3 regions of the Rhizobium fabae genome follow, and region 3 is predicted to be linked to each of the others. Evidence: riboswitches for the same ligand, from Rfam matches in the RefSeq annotation. Region 3 holds a riboswitch; each other region holds the start of a gene.
The links. Region 3 has a riboswitch for thiamine pyrophosphate ahead of thiC (phosphomethylpyrimidine synthase ThiC). Riboswitches for the same ligand answer to the same signal wherever they lie in the genome.
Positions count from the first base shown of each region.

Region 1 (5,953 bases), on a different contig from region 3:
AGAGCTTGAAGCTTTCGGCCAGGCGATAGACCGGCTTGTTGCTGTCGAATCGGTTGAAAATGACCAGCGGCTCGTAGATGAAGTCGAGCGTCGACTGGCGCGCCGAGGTCTGGTTGAACGGGTTGAAGTTGCGAACCCAGGTCGTCGCCGGTTCGATATTCGCCGTCAGGACCGTCTGCGCCAAGGCGGACCCCGAAAGCAGCGTCAGCGCGGCGGCGGCAAGAAGATATTTTTTCATGTCTTATTCCCCTTTTTATGTGGTGAGAGATGAGGTGCCGGTCAGGAGACCAGAGCGCTTGCAAACATGGCTTCAACTTGCCGGTGCGCGGCGCGGACATCGATCTTGAGATTGCCGAGGCGGGCCTTGCCGGCGGCGATGCGCTTGAGGGCGGCGTCCGTCAATGGGCTTGCGGCCTTGGCGGCAGCTTCGCTTTCCCTCACGTCGCCATGGCTGTGGAGGGCGATGTCGAAGCCTGCGTCGAGCACCTGGCGGACGCGCTCCGGCAGGGTGCCCTGCAGCGATTCCATGAAGATGCAGTCGGAGATCAGCACACCCTCGTAGCCCATGTCCTTGCGGATCACGTCACGCATGACGGGCGAGATCGAGGCGGGAAGCTCCGCGTCGTAAGCCGAATAGACGACATGGGCGACCATGGCCCAGGGCGTATCCTTCAGCGCGACGAAAGGCTTGAAATCGGTGGCGGAGAGCGTCTCGCGGCTGGCATCGACGACCGGGCGTTCCTTATGAGAGTCGAGCGTCGCACGGCCATGGCCGGGAATATGTTTCATCACGGGCATGTTGCCTGTCTCGAGCAGGCCGTCGACCACCTCGCGGCCCAGGGCTGCGATGAAGTCGGGATCGGGGCCGAAGGAGCGGGCGCCGATGACCGCGCTCGTCGTCTCGAAGACGAGATCGAGAACGGGTGAGCAGCCGCTGGATAGGCCGAGTTCCGTCATCATCGCGCCCATGGCCTGGGAGGAAAGGCGCAGCGCTTTTTTGCCGAGATCGAAATCACGGCGCGCAAGTTCGGCGAACTGGCCGAAACTGCGGAAGAGCGGCCAGGGGCCGGCATCGAGATGCTGGACGCGGCCGCCTTCCTGGTCGGTGAAGACAGGTGCGTCGTCGCGGCCGACGGCTTCGCGGAAGCGGTCGATCAGACGCCTCGTCTGCTCGGGTTCGCGCTGATTGCGCCGGCCGACGAAGAGGCCGAGCGGATTGGTGTCGCGAAAGAGAGCGAATTCATCATCCGAGATGACAGGGTTCGGAAGGCCGACGAAAAGGGCGAGCGGGGTCGAGGACAATTCTGTAACTCCGGTATCAGATGATCATTTCGGCGCGCTTCTCAGCATGCCTTCGTAAATGCCCCTGTCGGGGGCGGGGATGACGATTGCGCCTGCGGTCTTGGCGTAGAAATCGACCGGGCCTGCATCGCCGATGAAGGCATAGGCATGCCCGAGCGTCTTCATGCTCTGAAGGCAGGCTGAAAAGAGGGCGAGTCCGATACCTTTGCCTCGTGCTTCCGGGGCGACTCCGGTCGGACCGAAGAAGCCCCGTGCGGTGGTGTCATAGCAGGCAAAGCCCAGCAGCTTGCCGCTTTCGACTGATATCAGGCAGGCAACAGGCTGGCGGGAGAAAGCAACCGAGACTTCGCTCGCCCAGTTCTCGCTGAACCGTTCGCGAACCCAGCCGACGACGAGATGCAGTTCCGGGGGCAGCGCCGGACGGATGGAGGCGCCGACATCGTCGGCCTTTTGTTTCAGTTCGGCGAGCTTGGTGGAATATAAACTCACAAGCAGGTCTGGCACCTGTCACTCCTCCGATATTCCGTTATTGCGGAATGTATCCCCTTTTAATGTTATAGACTTGGCCATCTGACCGGGCTTGTCAACAAGGTTTTTCAAAGGGTCAAAGGGACTACCCGCTGCTGCAACTGCAGTTTCAACGCAAAGTAGGTGCCGAACGCAAAAACGGCCCGGGAGGGCCGGGCCGTTTTCGATTGGCGGTATGTTTGCTGGGCGCGCGCTTATTCGCCGTCTTTCCACAGCGCATGAAAATGCTGCACCGGGCCGTGGCCGGAGCCGACCGAGAGACTTCCGGCAGCCGCGACTGCGCCGGCAAGGTATTCCTTCGCGATGGCGACAGCCTCCCGGGCCGAGGCGCCCTTGGCGAGTTCGGCGGCCAGCGCGCTGGAGAGCGTGCAGCCGGTGCCGTGCGTGTTCTTGGTCGGCACGCGTCGGGCTTCGAACCAATGCAAGCCGTCGGCCGTGGCCAGCACGTCGGGGCTTTCATCGCTTTCGAGATGGCCGCCCTTGACCAGCACGGCGGCCGGGCCAAGCGCCCGCAGCTGTTCGGCCTGCGCTGCCATCTCCGCGCGGTTGGCCGCAACCGGCTGGTGCAGCAGGGCGGCGGCTTCGGGAAGGTTCGGGGTCAGAAGGGTTGCGAGCGGCAACAGCCGGCGGGTCAGCACGTCGACGGCTTCCGGCGCGAGCAGGGCAGCTCCACCTTTGGCGATCATCACGGGATCGATAACGATCGGAATGTCGCGATGGCCGGCGAGTGCCGCGGCGACGGCTTCGGCAATGCCGGCATTGGCGATCATGCCGATCTTGACGGCATCGACTCGCACATCGGCAAAGACGGCATTGATCTGGTCGGCGACGAATTGCGGCGGCACCAGATGCACGCCGCTCACCCCTTGCGTATTCTGCGCCGTCAGCGCCGTCACCACCGCCATGCCATAGACGCCGCGGGCGGAAAAGGCCTTGAGATCGGCCTGGATGCCGGCGCCGCCCGAGGGATCGGAGCCGGCGATGGAGAGAACGTTGCGGATCATGGACGAACCTTTCGGATTTCGGCAGCGATGCGGCGCGTGGCCGCTTCGGGGTCGGGCGCGCCGCAGATGGCGGAAACGACCGCAAGTCCCCTGGCGCCTGCGGCAAACACTTGCTCCACATGGCCCGCCTTGAGCCCGCCAATGGCAACCGACGGCACCGGCGAGGTCTTCACCAGCCTTGCAAGGCCATCAAAACCGATCGGCTGCTTGTGGTCGGCCTTGGTCGGTGTCGCAAACACCGGCCCGACGCCGGTATAATCGACGAGATCGGGATCGACGGCGCCGGCAAGCGGTTCGGTTTCGACCGAGAGGCCGAGGATCATATCGGGGCCGATCATCGTTCGCGCTCTGCGCGCATCCATGTCCTCCTGGCCGATGTGCAGGCCGTCTGCGCCGATGGCGATCGCCGCCTCGACATCGTCGTTGACGATCAGGAGGGCGCCGGTCCCATCGAGCGCCTGTTTCAAGGCACGGCCGGTCTCGATCATGCTGGCGGTGCCGGCATGTTTGTCGCGCAGTTGCACCATCGTCGCCCCGCCGGCAGCGGCAAGGCGCGCCGTTTCGACCATGCCGATCCCGGCGCAGAGATCAGGATCGAGGACGAGATAGAGCGAAAGGTCGAAACGCTTCATGCGGGCAATATCCTTGCCCTCGCGTCGAGCGTTTCGGCGTCGATTGCAGCCAGCGCATCGAGGAAGCGCCAGGAGAAGGAGCCGGGGCCGGCGGCACCCAGCGCTGCATCTTCGCCGGCGACGGCGAAAGTTGCGAGAGCTGCGACAGTCGCGCCGAAGAGATCCTCGGGCGCGGTCGCAGCGAAGGCGCCGACGAGGCAGGTGAGCGAGCAGCCGAGTGCGGTGACCTGGGGCATCAAGGCCGATCCGCCCGCAACGCGGACCGCCCTTTCACCATCGGTCACGAAATCCACCGCGCCGGTGACGGCGACGATCGCCCGCTGCCGCTCGGCGAGCCGCCGCGCAGACTCTTCCGCCTGTTCGACCGGATCGCGGCTGTCGACGCCCTGGCCGCGGCTCTCTCCGCCGGCAAGTGCGATGATCTCGGAGGCGTTGCCGCGGATGATGGCGGGGTTGAGCGCCAGGAGACCGGCAACAGCGCTGCGGCGGAACGCCGTGGCGTAATGCGCGACCGGATCGAGAACCCAGGGTTTACCGGCTGCGTTCGCCGCCTTTGCAGCCGCGTGCATGCCTGCGATCCATTGCGTCGAGAGCGTGCCGATATTGATGGTCAGCGCGTTTGCGATCCCGGCGAATTCGCCGGCTTCCTCCGCAGCATGCACCATGGCCGGCGAGGCGCCTGATGCAAGCAGGACGTTTGCGGCAATGTTCATGGCGACGTAATTGGTGATGCACTGAACGAGCGGCGGCTTTTCGCGCATCGCCTTCAGCATCATTCCTGGCGTGGTCTCGGTCTGCATATTGCCCCTTTCAGGCGGGGGCAGGCACGGGGCGCTTCGTGCGGGCAAGCCGCAACCCCGAGCGACTCCCTCCGCCGGCATGATCCGGTTCAGGTTCGAAGGGTGCTTCTCAGCCCGTCTTTCGACGGACGCCCCTGTCTCTCATCAGGCTCTATTTTGCAGAGAACGGGGCGCATGTCACCCCGAAAACGACAATTCTGCGACCGTGCAGTGCGGCTAATTTGCGAAAGGCGATCAGCCGACGATCTTTGCCAGCAACCGTCCGACATCCTCGTTCTTCACGTTGTTATGGGCATCCGAGGTCGCCGTCTTGACGATGTATTTGTCCGCCAAGAAGGTGTTCACCTTGCCGGCCTGCGGCGCGAAGACGGTGTCCGTATCGTCCGCGACGGCCTGTCCGGCTTTCAGGTGCTGGGGGCCGTTTGCTCCCATCGCGCCGAAGGCGTCGTTCGCATCGCCGATGCTCTTGGAGATATCGCGCGACAGGCGCGAAGCCAGCGCATAGGCAAGCGTGCAGGCGAGATCGTTGTGGGTGTGAGTGACGCAGATCGGGCCGGTCGGTTTGCCGACGACCTCAGGGAAGGCGCCGGCAAGGCCCGGCTTGATCTCTTTGGCGAAGCCATTGTGCGAGAAGGCGCCCTGCAACAGGGTGAGCGAGAAGAACTCCAGCTTCGGGACCGGCGCGAGCCTGTTCGCCGCCGCCGAGACCAGCCGGGCGCCGAAACTGTGGCCGACGAGATGCAGGCGGATCGGCCGTTGCAGCACGAGCTTCGACAGCACGCGTTTCGTCAACGCCTCGCCGACGATGCCGGCGCGGTTCTTCATTTCGTAATAGGTCAACTGGTTCAGAAACCGCGCCACGGCGGCTCTTGGGCCGGAGATCAGGCTGGAGACGACGTCGCCTAGGCCCTGCGCCTGGCCGACCGGGCTTTCAAGATTGAAGGTCGGCGCCGGGACGAGGCCTTCCATCAGCACCCTGGCGCTGGTGGCATCGTCGGTCGCGAGCGCAATCGGTTCGACATCCGCCTGGAGTTCCGTGTCTGCTCCGGGAGAACCGAGCGCCTCATTGCCTTTCCTGACGAGGAAGAGCGACGTCGTTTCATCGAGAGTCTTGGCTGCGGCCCGCGCCTTTTCGGCCGTGGCGACGCCATCCGGCCCGAAGAGATCCTCGAAATCGGCCAGCACCTGGTTGAAAGCCTCGTCGTCGAGATCCTTGAGGGCTGCCGCTGTCCCGTCGGCTGCCTGGGCTCCGCCGCCAGCCGTCACCAGCGTTTCTTCGTCGAAATCGGTGCGATAGGTTTTGGCCGGCCAAACGACGCCGGTGATCGCGGTGCGGCGCGCCTTGTCGGGCGTAAGATTTTTACAGGCATTCGCCCAGAGCGTTCCGTAGAGCGTGCGGGCATCGTCCTTGGTGTTCTTCCAGCCATGCGACATGACCACCAGATCGGTCATATCGGGCTGGTTCAGCAGCACAGCGAGCTTTGCCGTCAACGCGGGATCGATCGCGCCGTTCTTGTCGAATTCGAGCCATAGAAGTGGCGAGGGTCCAAGCGTTTCCATGTGTCCTCCTACACAGCTTGCAGCGTTCGCATCAGATCGAGCAGGCCGGCGCCCTGAAACTCCGGCCGTCGCTTGAGGTCGGTCGCAGCGCCGACGAAGATCTCCTTGACGCGCTCCGGCTGGCCGA
Region 1 is NZ_ML133647.1:403,148-409,100, forward strand. It holds gene EFB14_RS07820 (ABC transporter substrate-binding protein) at 1-238, opposite strand, end outside; gene EFB14_RS07825 (glycoside hydrolase family 3 N-terminal domain-containing protein) at 280-1,302, opposite strand; gene EFB14_RS07830 (GNAT family N-acetyltransferase) at 1,327-1,806, opposite strand; gene thiD (bifunctional hydroxymethylpyrimidine kinase/phosphomethylpyrimidine kinase) at 2,025-2,834, opposite strand; gene thiE (thiamine phosphate synthase) at 2,831-3,466, opposite strand; gene thiM (hydroxyethylthiazole kinase) at 3,463-4,266, opposite strand; TPP riboswitch at 4,316-4,412, opposite strand; gene EFB14_RS07850 (hypothetical protein) at 4,501-5,826, opposite strand; gene EFB14_RS07855 (S8 family peptidase) at 5,835-5,953, opposite strand, start outside.
Region 1: it holds a riboswitch for thiamine pyrophosphate, as region 3 does, so the genes downstream of both, thiM (hydroxyethylthiazole kinase) here and thiC (phosphomethylpyrimidine synthase ThiC) in region 3, are expected to answer to the same signal.

Region 2 (5,953 bases), on a different contig from region 3:
GTAGTCGTGATAGAAGGTCATCACGCCATGCACTTCGGCGCGAGAGAGGTTCAATTCCTCTGCGATCACAGGCAGAGCTTCCTGCGGGACATAACCGAATTCTGCCTGGACCCCGTGCAAAATGGGAAGCAGCGGTCCTTCGAGAAAGCGCAGATCGGCCACGATGGCACGCGTACGCGCGGCAATATCGCCTTCGGCGATATGAATGGTCATAAGGCAGCCCTCCCGACGGCTTGCTCGTTGCGGAATGGCGGACCTCCCCAGCCGAGTGCTATTCCTTGAGGAACCATCGCAGGCAAGCCGTTGACGATCAATAAAGCTGTTCTGTCGGTCGATAGTTTTTTTCTATCAAAGTTCCTCGTCCTGCACGAGCACTCTCGCTTCATGCAGCAGGGCCGACACCAGCGGCGTGAAGGGTTCGCGATAGGACGCGACAAGGCCAACCAGATGATGCGCCTCCGGCTCGACGATCGGAATCATGCGGATTTCCACGGGAAATCCAAAGGACTTGGCGACGTTGCGCGGCATGATGCTCGCCCAGCGCCCGGTCCTGACATGCGAAAACAGCACGATCATCGAGTTGGATTCGAGCGTCGGATGCACGGTGGCGCCGGCTTCCGTCAGGTGCCGGTTGATGATGCGGCGATTCTGCATGTCGGCAGTCAATAGACAAAGCCGAAGATCGCCGACCTCCCGCCAGGTCACATTGTCGCGATCGGACAGCGGGCTGCCTGCGGCCGTGATCAGATTATAGCGCTCCGCATAAAGGGGAACGGTCGTGACGCGGCCGAGCGGCTCGTTTTCGAGATAGGTGATGCCGGCATCGATTTCGAGATTCTCGAGCATGCTCAGCACCTGCAGCGAATTTCGCGAGACGATCGAGAAGGTGACGCCGGGATGCCGTTCCTGAAAGGGTGTGGTGATGCGCGACAACATGGCAAGCGCCGTCGGAATGGCGGCGAGGCGGATGTGGCCGGACAGGCCGCGGCGTGCCGCGCGCATCTCCTCGCGCATGGTGCGGGCGTCGCCGACGATGCGCCGGGCCCATTCGAGCACGCGCTGCCCCTCCGGCGTCAGCCCCTGGAACCTGGAACCGCGCTGCACCAGCATGACGCCGAGCTGATCCTCGAGCTGGCGGATGGCAGCCGAAAGCGTCGGCTGCGAGATCCCGCACTCCTCCGCGGCGCGGCCGAAATGCTTTTCATTGGCAAGGGCGATGAAGAATTCCAGCTTGTCGATCATCCGGGCTCCCGCGACATTTCGCGTCCGGACTTATCTTCGACATAGCAGCCGTGCTCCGCAAGGGCGGATGCTAACTGTTTTCCGCAGCCGGAAAAAGATCGAACAGCAATTCGAGGAAAGCAAGCACGCCGACATTGCCGACGCTGTAATAGACCAGCCTGCCCTCGCGGCGTGTATTGACCAGCCCCTCGAGCCTCAAACGCGCAAGCTGCTGCGAGACCATCGCCTGCTGTATGCCGAGAATGTTCTCGATTTCGCTCACCGTCCGCTCCTCACCCGCCAATATGCAGAGGATCAGAAGTCGGGTCTGGTGCGCCAGCGCTTTCAGAAGATGGCTCGCTTCGTGGGCTTTTCCAGCGAGCTTATGCAATTCCTGGCCGGTCATCCCCGGCTCCGGTTTAGGCAACGGCATTCGATATCTCGGAAGGAAGGCAATGAGGTAGATCAGCACGATAGCATATTCGCAGAAGCGAATTGGTCAAAAGTGATGAAATGCCAAAAAAGGTCCAAACAAATCAGCAGATAAGCTGGCCGCCATTGATCTCGATCACCTGGCCGGTAATGTATCCCGAAAGCGACGGAGCGGCCAGGAACAGATAAGCCGGCGCACAATCTTCCGCCGTGCCGAGCCGCTGCAGCGGGATGGATTTTCTGGTCTGCTCCAGCTTTTCGCGGGAGGAATAACGCTCATGGAAGTCGGTTTCGATCGTTCCCGGCGAAACGCAGTTGACACGAATTCCGTCCGGCGCAAGCTCGCGGGCAAGCGCCTTGGAATAGGTCGAGACGAAGGCTTTCGAGGCCGAATAGATCGAAGAACCAGGACTGCCGCCGGTCAGCGCTGAAATCGAAACCGTGTTGACGATGGCAGCCCCTTCAGCCGCCTTCAATGCCGGCAGCAGTGCCCGCGTCAGCGCCACCACCGACGTCTGATTGAGCCGCACGACCGCCTCATAATCCGTATCGGTCAGCGCATCGGCAGGAAAACGGCCGAGCATGGTGCCGGCATTGTTGACGAGCACATGCACCTTGTCGAAGAAGGCGAGAGCATCTTCCGCAAATCCGGCCGCCCCGCCCGGGGCGGAAAAATCGGCATGCAGCAGCAGCGCCCGCCTTTCGGATTCAGCCGTCAGCAGGAAGTCCGGCAGATCCCGTCCGGGTTTGCGCCCGGTATGGACGATCACCTTCGCACCGCAGTCCAGGAATTGCCGGGCGACTTCGAGGCCGATACCGCGGCCGGCGCCGGTCACGACGACATTGCGATTTTCGAACAGTCTGGGATGAAACACGAAGCCGTCCTCCTCGCGGACAGTGCCGCCGGTTGCGTCATTCGCCCCTTAACATATGAGCGCGCTGCCCGAAAGAAAGGCGCGCATCGATCTTTCCCGGGAGAGACAGCCAAGTCTCTCCCCGAGAAGGCTAGATTTCGGTTTCCAGAAGCCGCGCACCCGGCCCCTCCTTACCAAGCCGGTCGCAAGGATTGCGCAACGGGCAGCTTTCGATCGACAGACAGCCGCAGCCGATGCAGCCAGTCAGGCGGTCGCGCAACAGGCTCAGCCGCCTGATTCGCGCGTCGAGATCATCCTTCCAGCGCGCCGACAGCGTCTGCCAATCGGTGACAGTGGGCGTGCGCCCCTGCGGCAGGGACTCGAACGCCGCCTGGATCTCCGAAAGCGGAATGCCAACACGCTGCGCCACCTTGATGATGCCGAGCCGGCGCAGCACGTCGCGTCCATAGCGCCGCTGGTTGCCGCGGGAGCGGATACTCGAGATCAGCCCCTTGGTTTCGTAAAAATGCAGCGCCGAGACGGCAAGGCCGCTGCGCTCCGCCACTTCGCCGACCGTCAGCAGCTTGCCGAGTGGCGCTGCAGAAATTGTATCCATCGCCCCTTGACCTCAATATTAGTTGAGGTTTTATAACCCTGGCTCCTGCACTCGTAAAGCACAATCGCAACAAGGAGCGACGCATGAAAACACCCACCAGGCTGGCAGTCATCTACGGAAGCATAAGAGAGGGGCGCATCTGCGACCGGGTGGTCAAATGGCTGGTGCACGAGCTCGTCCGCTTCCCGCAATTTGATGCCGTCGACGTTATCGACCCACTGGAATTCGCTCTGCCTGCCGGCCGAGAAATGGCGCATCCTGAAATCGACAGGCTCGCCGGCCGGCTCGGCTTGGCCGACGCCTTCATCATCGTCACGCCGGAATACAACCACAGCTTCACCGCCGCGCTGAAGTCGATCATCGATCTCTTCTTCGAGCCCTGGCAGGGTAAGCCCGTCGCCTTCGTTTCCTATGGCGGCATATCAGGCGGGCTGCGTGCGATCGAACAGCTGCGGCTCGTCTTTGCCGAACTCCACGCCGTCACCATCCGCGATTCAGTGAGCTTTGCAGCACCTTGGGACCGCCTCGACGCCGCCGGACGGCTCGACAATCCGAGCGACGCGCTGCGGGCGCTCGATCGGATGATAGCGCGGCTGGAATGGTGGACGCGGGCGCTCGTCACCGCGCGCAGCGAGCGTCCCTATGCCGATATCGCCGCCTGAGGCTGAAGGCTCCGGTTCCGTTCCCGGCAGGTACGGAACCTTGGGAACACCCGGGCAGGCCGTCCGCCCGGGTGTTTTCCCGTCCCTCAGGCATATCCCGACAGCGTGGGGGTTACCAATTTAGCGGTTGCAGGACGAAAACCCCGGTGATAATTTCCGCGCCCATTAACAGGGGAGCTCCGTGTCGCCGGGGCTGAGATGCGAGGCGCGAGCTTCCGGACCCTTCAAAGCTGATCTGGGTAATGCCAGCGGAGCGAGGTCCAAATGTTCTCCGGCGCACAAGTGTCACTCTATCCGATGTCCGGCGATTTCGTTGGCATCATCCTTGATGCGGTCAAGGCCCTCGATCCCTATCGCGACAGGCTGCGCATAGAGACCGACGACATCTCCACCCTGCTGGTCGGCCCGCCCGATCTCCTCTTTGCCGCCATGCGCGATCTTTTCGTCACCGCCGCCCGAACCGGCAAGCATTGTGTGCTGTCCGCCGCCGTCTCGCGCGGCTGCCCGGGCGAGCCCGACGACGCCATCTGCGGCATCAATCCTTCCGCCGGCCGGACGGAATCGCTTGCCGATCGCATATCGGCGGCACTGGCCGCCGTTGAAGCCACCGCCGATACAGGACAGCCGACCGCTGCGCAATTCTCGCTCTACGTCATGGGAACCGGCACCCATATGGAGGAGATTTACGGCTGCATCGACTTCTTGAAACGTTCCGGCGTCTTCGACCGTTCCAAGAATTTCTGCACCAGGCTGGGTGGCGATGCCGGCGCCGTCTTCGCGACCATTCGCGAAGCCTTCTACCGCTTCGGCGACGCCGAGGGGCATGTGACCCTCGATATCACGATTTCCGCCAACAGCCCGACGAAGCCTGAAACCAAACGCTGATGAGATCGCCGCCCCCTTCGGATTCGCGCCTTTCGGCGCTCCGCGCCGCCCTATGCCGGGGGGCGCCCGCCTTGCTGGCCGGTGGCGCCTTTCTGGCGGCATGGGAGCTTTATGTCGGTCTTTCCGGCATCAAGCCCGCCATCCTGCCGGCGCCCTCGCGCATCCTCGTCCAGGGCTGGCTCAATCGCGACGCGCTGATATCAAACACCTGGCCGACGCTCGGAGCCACGCTCGGCGGCTTCGCCCTGTCACTTGCCTTTGCCTTCGTCTCGTCGATCCTCATGGATTTCGTGCCCTTCATGCGCCGGGCATTGCTGCCGATCTTCATTGCCAGCCAGACCCTGCCGCTGGTCGCGATCGCTCCGCTCGTCGTCCTCTGGTTCGGCTTTGGCCTGCTGCCGAAGATCCTGCTGGTGGCGCTCGTCACCTTCTTTCCGCTGCTCGTCGCCCTACTGCAGGGCTATGAATCGACCGACCGCGACATTGCCGAACTGCTGAATTCGATGAAGGCGAGCCGCTGGCGCATTTTCCGCCTGGCCCGGCTTCCCTCCTCGCTGCCCTATTTCTTCGCCGGTCTCAGGATTTCGATCACCTATGCCGTCGTCGGCGCGATCTTTGCCGAATATGCCGGCGCCGCAAGCGGCCTCGGCATCTATATCCTCAACGCGAAGAACAACTTCCGCCCCGATCTCGTGCTTGCCGCCGTCGTCGTCAGCGCCTTGTTGACACTCTGCCTCTTCGGGCTGACGCTCACCATCCAGCGCCTCGTCATGCCCTGGCAGTCATCCAAGGAGGGGCGCCGATGACCGATGCAATGGTGGAACTGCGCAACATCTCTAAATCCTTCGACGGCTTGAAGGTTCTCGGCGATATCTCGCTGAGTGTTGCGAGCGGCGAGTTCGTTTCGATCGTCGGTCCATCCGGCTCGGGAAAATCGACGGTGCTGAGATTGCTGACACAGGCGCTTCGCCCCGATTCCGGCAGCATGCTTTTCAACGGCGCGCCGCTGGAACAGACGCCGCATTCCTTCGCCTTCATGCCGCAGCGCGATGCGCTGATGCCCTGGCGCCGGATCATCGACAATGCAGCACTCGGCCTGGAGGTAAAGGGCATAAGCCGCCGGGCGGCCCGTGCCACTGTGGCACCCCTCTTCGAGCGATTCGGCCTTGCCGGCTTCGAACGCCACTATCCCTCCGAACTGTCAGGCGGCATGCGCCAGCGCGCGGCACTGCTGCGCACCGTCATCCAGAGCCAGGACATGCTGCTGCTCGACGAGCCCTTCG
Region 2 is NZ_ML133652.1:216,400-222,352, reverse strand. It holds gene EFB14_RS18395 (formate dehydrogenase subunit gamma) at 1-213, opposite strand, end outside; gene EFB14_RS18390 (LysR family transcriptional regulator) at 349-1,242, opposite strand; gene EFB14_RS18385 (ArsR/SmtB family transcription factor) at 1,313-1,654, opposite strand; gene EFB14_RS18380 (SDR family NAD(P)-dependent oxidoreductase) at 1,758-2,528, opposite strand; gene soxR (redox-sensitive transcriptional activator SoxR) at 2,659-3,123, opposite strand; gene EFB14_RS18370 (NADPH-dependent FMN reductase) at 3,207-3,785, shown strand; TPP riboswitch at 3,946-4,059, shown strand; gene EFB14_RS18365 (YkoF family thiamine/hydroxymethylpyrimidine-binding protein) at 4,050-4,670, shown strand; gene EFB14_RS18360 (ABC transporter permease) at 4,670-5,476, shown strand; gene EFB14_RS18355 (ABC transporter ATP-binding protein) at 5,473-5,953, shown strand, end outside.
Region 2: it holds a riboswitch for thiamine pyrophosphate, as region 3 does, so the genes downstream of both, EFB14_RS18365 (YkoF family thiamine/hydroxymethylpyrimidine-binding protein) here and thiC (phosphomethylpyrimidine synthase ThiC) in region 3, are expected to answer to the same signal.

Region 3 (5,953 bases):
GAGACCCTCCTTCTGCGCTTCCGACCGGATATCGTGCGATATGCGCATCGAGCAGAATTTCGGGCCGCACATCGAACAGAAATGGGCGACTTTGTGTGCCTCCTTCGGAAGCGTCTCGTCGTGGAAGGAGCGGGCTGTCTCCGGATCGAGGGAAAGATTGAATTGATCTTCCCAGCGGAATTCGAAACGGGCGCGCGACAGCGCATCGTCGCGAATGCGCGCGGCAGGATGGCCCTTGGCGAGATCGGCGGCATGGGCGGCGATCTTGTAGGTGATGACGCCGGTCTTGACGTCGTTGCGATCCGGCAGGCCGAGATGCTCCTTCGGGGTCACATAGCAGAGCATGGCCGTCCCGAACCAGCCGATCATCGCCGCGCCGATCCCCGAGGTGATGTGATCGTAGCCCGGCGCGATGTCGGTCGTCAGCGGTCCCAGCGTGTAGAAAGGCGCCTCGCCGCAGACGGCGAGCTGTTTGTCCATGTTCTCCTTGATCTTGTGCATCGGCACATGGCCGGGCCCTTCGATCATCATCTGGCAGTCTTTCGCCCAGGCGATCCTGGTCAGCTCGCCCAGCGTCTCGAGTTCGGCAAATTGCGCCGCATCGTTGGCGTCGGCGATCGAGCCGGGGCGCAGGCCGTCGCCGAGGGAGAAGGAGACGTCATAGGCCCGGCAGATATCGCAGATTTCCTCGAAATGCTCGTAGAGGAAACTCTCGCGGTGATGATGCAGGCACCACTTCGCCATGATCGAGCCGCCGCGCGAGACGATGCCTGTGACGCGGTTGACGGTCAACGGGATGTAGTGCAGCCGCACGCCGGCATGGATGGTGAAATAGTCGACACCCTGTTCGGCCTGTTCGATCAGAGTATCGCGATAGATTTCCCAGGTGAGGCTTTCGGCGATGCCCTCGACCTTTTCCAGCGCCTGGTAAAGCGGCACGGTGCCGATCGGCAGCGGCGAATTGCGGACGATCCATTCGCGGATATTGTGGATGTTGCGGCCGGTTGAAAGATCCATGACGGTATCGGCGCCCCAGCGGGCGGCCCAGACCATCTTCTCGACCTCCTCCGCCATCGACGAGGTGACGGCCGAGTTGCCGATATTGGCATTGATCTTCACCAGGAAATTCCGGCCGATGATCATCGGTTCCGATTCCGGATGATTGATGTTGGCGGGAATGATCGCACGGCCGGCGGCTATTTCCTGGCGGACAAATTCCGGCGTCACGTGATCGGGAATATGGGCGCCGAAGCTCTCGCCATCGCGAAGCATCGTGCCTGCCTGCGCTTTGCGGCCGAGGTTTTCGCGGATGGCAATGAATTCCATCTCCGGCGTGACGATACCGGCACGCGCATAGGCAAGCTGCGTGACCGCCTTGCCGTCCTTGGCCCGCAGCGGCTGACGTTTTGTTGGAAACTCCGGCGTCAGCCGGTCGCCGCTGGCAAAGCCGTTGTCCTCGGGGCGGACGCGACGGCCCTCATAGGGCTCGACGTCGCCGCGGGCGAGCACCCAGTCGCGGCGCAATGCGGCAAGACCCTGCTCGATACTTATATCGGCGCCTTCGATCGTGTAGGGGCCGGAGGAATCATAGACGGTCACCGGCGGTTCGCCTGAGGTCGGATGGAGGCTGATCTGCCGCATCGGCACGCGGATATCCGGGTGCAGTTCTCCTGGGACGAAAATCTTGCGGGATGCCGGCAAAGGGCCGGTCGTGACGGTCGGGTGAAGGTTCTTGGCGACAATTGTCATGGTGAGGCTCCAATTTGGTTTGGAGACCCAGTCCTCACGCCGGAATGATGAAAAGACGCCAGCCCGGATTCGAAAACGAATCCAATGCCTTTCGAGCGCTTGCACCGTCCCTACGCCAGTATGAACTGGATCAGGTTCAACGGGTCACTGCGCCACAACAGGCAAAGCCGTATTGTCCAGCAGTATCTCAGCCCCTTGCCGGGACCCCCCTGGTGAATGCTGCGGAGGCTACGTCCTCGGTCGAGCCCATGTCAAGCCTGGAACCGAGAGGGACGTGATGAAGGCAGATCGACATGCGCGATGGTTCGATGCGACCCGACAGGCCTGCCTGAAATGCTCGATTTTGTCTTTCCGTCAGCGGCGGCCGGGGCGGCTTACCGCCACTTGCGGGCATCTGCGCTATCCTGGCAGCCATAGGGCGGCAAGGCGCCACCGAACGTAGCGTGCAGTGTGACGCATCCCCATTTGTTGATCGGGGCGGGCATTCGGCTGTTCAACTCGATGCCGACTTCATCATACGGGCTTTCCGCATTGGTGACATAGCGGTACCAGCGAAAGCCGATGACCACGGCCAGGACGATGACAACGGTCAGCAACAACCGAATGGCTCGACGTAATATATTCTCCTCCAAAATCAATGATATCAGGCCCGGCGTCTTATCTCGCAGGGCAACGCCTTTCACGCAACGGCTATTGGACCGATCGTGCGCGGCCCGGCGGCGTCCTCAGGCTGGCGGAAACAATCGAGTTCGCGAAGCGGGGCCGGTTTGGAAAAGAAATAGCCCTGGAGGTCGGTGCAGCCGAGGGCGGTCAGGAAGTCGCGTTGATATTCGGTCTCGACCCCTTCGGCCGTCGTCGAGATGCCGAGGTTGCGGCTAAGCGCGACAATGGCGCCGATGATGGCTGCCCCGTTGGCCTTCGTGCCGAGCAACGAGACGAAGGATCGATCGATCTTGATCCTGTCGATATCGAAGCGCATCAGGTGGCTGAGACACGAATAGCCGGTTCCGAAATCGTCGAGTGAAATCTGAACGCCGCGGCCGCGGAGCGATGTCAACACCGTATAAACGTCGGAGTTATCCTCGATGAGCGAGGATTCGGTGAGCTCGAGTTCAAGCCGGGACGGCGCCAGCCCGGTCTCCTGAAGCACGGCGAATACTTCCTCGGCAAATTTTGGCCTCCTCAACTGGGAGGGAGATACGTTGACCGCAACGAAGCTGTTTTCAGGCCAGTTGCAGGCGGCTGTGCAGGCCTCTCGCAATACCCAGAAACCGAGCGCGTCGATCAGGCCGCCCTCCTCGGCGACGGCGATGAAGCTCGCAGGCGTCAACAGCCCGCGTTGGCTGTGACGCCAGCGCACCAGGGCTTCGGCACCCGATGCCTGATATCCCTCCTCAGCGCGGTGTATCGCCTGATAATGGACTTCGAGCGATCCGAAATCCGGCCTGCTTGCGCACGGATCGGGTTGCATGCCACCGCTGGATGAGGCCGCGCCCTTGGCCAGAACTTCCCGCAATTCGTTTTTGAGAATGTCGCGCGCGTTCCTGCCGCCGTCCATGGATGGCGAATAGGCGCGCCATTGACCTCTTCCGCCGACCTTTGCCTCGTAAAGCGCGACGTCGGCGTAGCGCATGAGGTCATCGGCGTTCCGCCCGGCGTCCGGCACGACAGTCACGCCTATCGAGCCGCCGACCTGCGCGACTGCTTCACCCTTCAGAAGCGGGAAGGGTTTACCGAGTTCGGCAACGATCGCTTCGCATATTGCCGGCAAAATTTGATCGTCGCTGATATCCCGGAGAAGCAAGGCAAATTCATCCCCTCCGAGCCGGGCAAGCGTGTCATCGGGGCGAAGCACCGACCGGATCCGCTCGGCGGCCATCCTGATCAGTTCATCGCCGGCGGCATGGCCGAACGTATCGTTCACGGCTTTGAATCGGTCGAGGTCGAGAAGCGCCACGGCGAAGCGTTCGACCGAATTCTGCGTATCGGCCAGGCACTCGTCGAAGCGCATCGCAAACAGCGCGCGATTGGGAAGGCCGGTCAGCACATCATGCAGGGCAAGCTGCCTTGCATGCAGCTCGCTTTTCCTCAAATCGCCGAGACTGCTGCGCAGACGCACGAGCAGGAACGAGAACAGGACCGCGATCACCAAGGCGGCAATCGAAAGCGCCGGCATCAGCCGGCCGATCACCCTGGAACCCGGAAGGTCGGGCCGCCATACGATGAAGCCGATCGGTTCGCCGTTTGCCGTCGCGTCGATCTGAAACGCAACCTCGTTTTCGTCAGCATCGGCCGTGCGCGCGAAGCGTGCGCCGTTGAGGCCCTGCTGCCGGCTCAATTCGTCCAGTGCCGCGCCGTCGATGAACCGCACGACGATGAGGAATTGCCGCGCCGGCTGCTGCTGTCCCTGAGGCGCTTCGTCGATGGCCACGACCCCAACGATCGTCGGGCGACCTTCCAGCCGCATCAGATTGGCCAGCGCACGGTTGGGCTGCGCTGCGCTCGCACGGCGGCTTTCTATTGACGACGACAGTCGTTCGTTGGAAGCCGCGCCAGGGCTCGCGGCAAGGCGGGCATCCTGAAGGAGAGGCAAAAGGAGAGGCTTCATCCAGCGAAAACGCTTCTCCGTTTGGGCGTCTGCCATCATCAGCAGTTGGGCCTTCTCGTCGACGACGAAAGCCTGGTCGTAGCCGAAGGCGGACATTGCGGTCTGGCTGATCGCGCTTCCCGTCGCCGCCGTCAAAACCATGTCGAGGCTGGAGGAAACTCCGGCCGAACGGGAGGCAGGATGGACTCGTGCGAGATAGCCATTGCCGAACTGGCCAATGACATGGGCTACCTGAGTGACCTGTTCCCGCAGGCGCGCATTGACCAGCTGGCGCTGACGATCGAGAGCCGCAGCGTCGCTCTCGGTTCCCGCCCACAGCGCCGACAGCACGACAAGCCCGATCGCGCCAAGCCCGCTGACGGCGATGAGAAAGAGAATTCTGCCCGAAGCGATCCAGGATTGCTGAAACGTATTGGAACTGGAAGGACGAACGATGTGCAAGCCTAGACCCCTGAACACCACTAGAAGCGGGCGTCGTCCACCGACAGTAACAAGGAAGCGTTCACGTAGAATTAAAAGCTAAGGCGCACTATTGGCAGAGATCGACGACGCCCCAAGGAGTTTCCGACGATGCTGCGCATGTCCATTCAATCCATATTGCGCGGAACGCTGATGGCGGGCGGCGTGGCGATCCTTTTGGCCGCGGCCTCGCCGCTCCCGGCGGCTGCGCAGGATCCGACACCCATGAGAATTGCCGTTGAAGGCGCATTTCCGCCCTTCAACTATCTCGATGCGAACAACAAGCTTCAGGGCTTCGACATCGACATCGCCAACGCCCTCTGCGAAGTTGGCAAGTTCGAGTGCCAGTTCGTCATCGAGAAGTGGGACGATATGATCCCGGATCTCATTGCCAGCAAATACGACGCGATCGTCTCATCCATGTCGATGAGCCTTGAGCGGCGTCAAAAGGTTGCCTTTACTGAAAAATACTACAACAGTCCGACGGTATTCATCGCTCGCAAGGATTCGCCGATCAGCGATATCAGCCCCGCTGCCTTGAGCGGCAAAAACCTCGGGGTGACGTCGTCGACGGCGCAGGAATCCTACGCCAAGCACTTTTATCCCGAAATGAAGAAGACGGTTTTCCGGTCATCGCCGGAATTGTACAAGGGGCTGTCGGACGGAAGAGTCGACATTATCCTCGAGGATAAGCTTGCCATCTACGACTGGATCGCCAACACGAAGGCGGGAACGTGCTGCGAGTTCAAGGGACCGGATCTGGTCGATGTGACCTATTTTGGCGAAGGCGCCGGAATTGCTGTGCGTCCGGATGACGGCGAACGTCTAGCGCGCCTGAACGCAGCCTTGAAGACGATCAAGGAAGACGGGACTTACGACATGATCAACGCGAAGTATTTCCCGTTCAGCATCCAATAGCTCAGACCATGTGTGATGGATGCAAGATGGCCGGCTTTGCCGGCCATCTCTGTTTCGGTCCTAGACGTCAGGCGGCTTTCGCGACGTCTCCATGCGGGTCGAGGACAAATTTCGTCGCCGCTCCATGGTCGAAGCTCTCGTAGCCCTCAGCGGCTTCGTCAAGCGGGATGACCTTGGCGTTGACGATATCGGCGATCGGCAGCCGGTCGTGCAGGATCG
Region 3 is NZ_ML133648.1:154,382-160,334, forward strand. It holds gene thiC (phosphomethylpyrimidine synthase ThiC) at 1-1,749, opposite strand, end outside; TPP riboswitch at 1,839-1,970, opposite strand; gene EFB14_RS09345 (hypothetical protein) at 2,124-2,348, opposite strand; gene EFB14_RS09350 (putative bifunctional diguanylate cyclase/phosphodiesterase) at 2,429-4,819, opposite strand; gene EFB14_RS09355 (ABC transporter substrate-binding protein) at 4,928-5,734, shown strand; gene fdhA (formaldehyde dehydrogenase, glutathione-independent) at 5,802-5,953, opposite strand, start outside.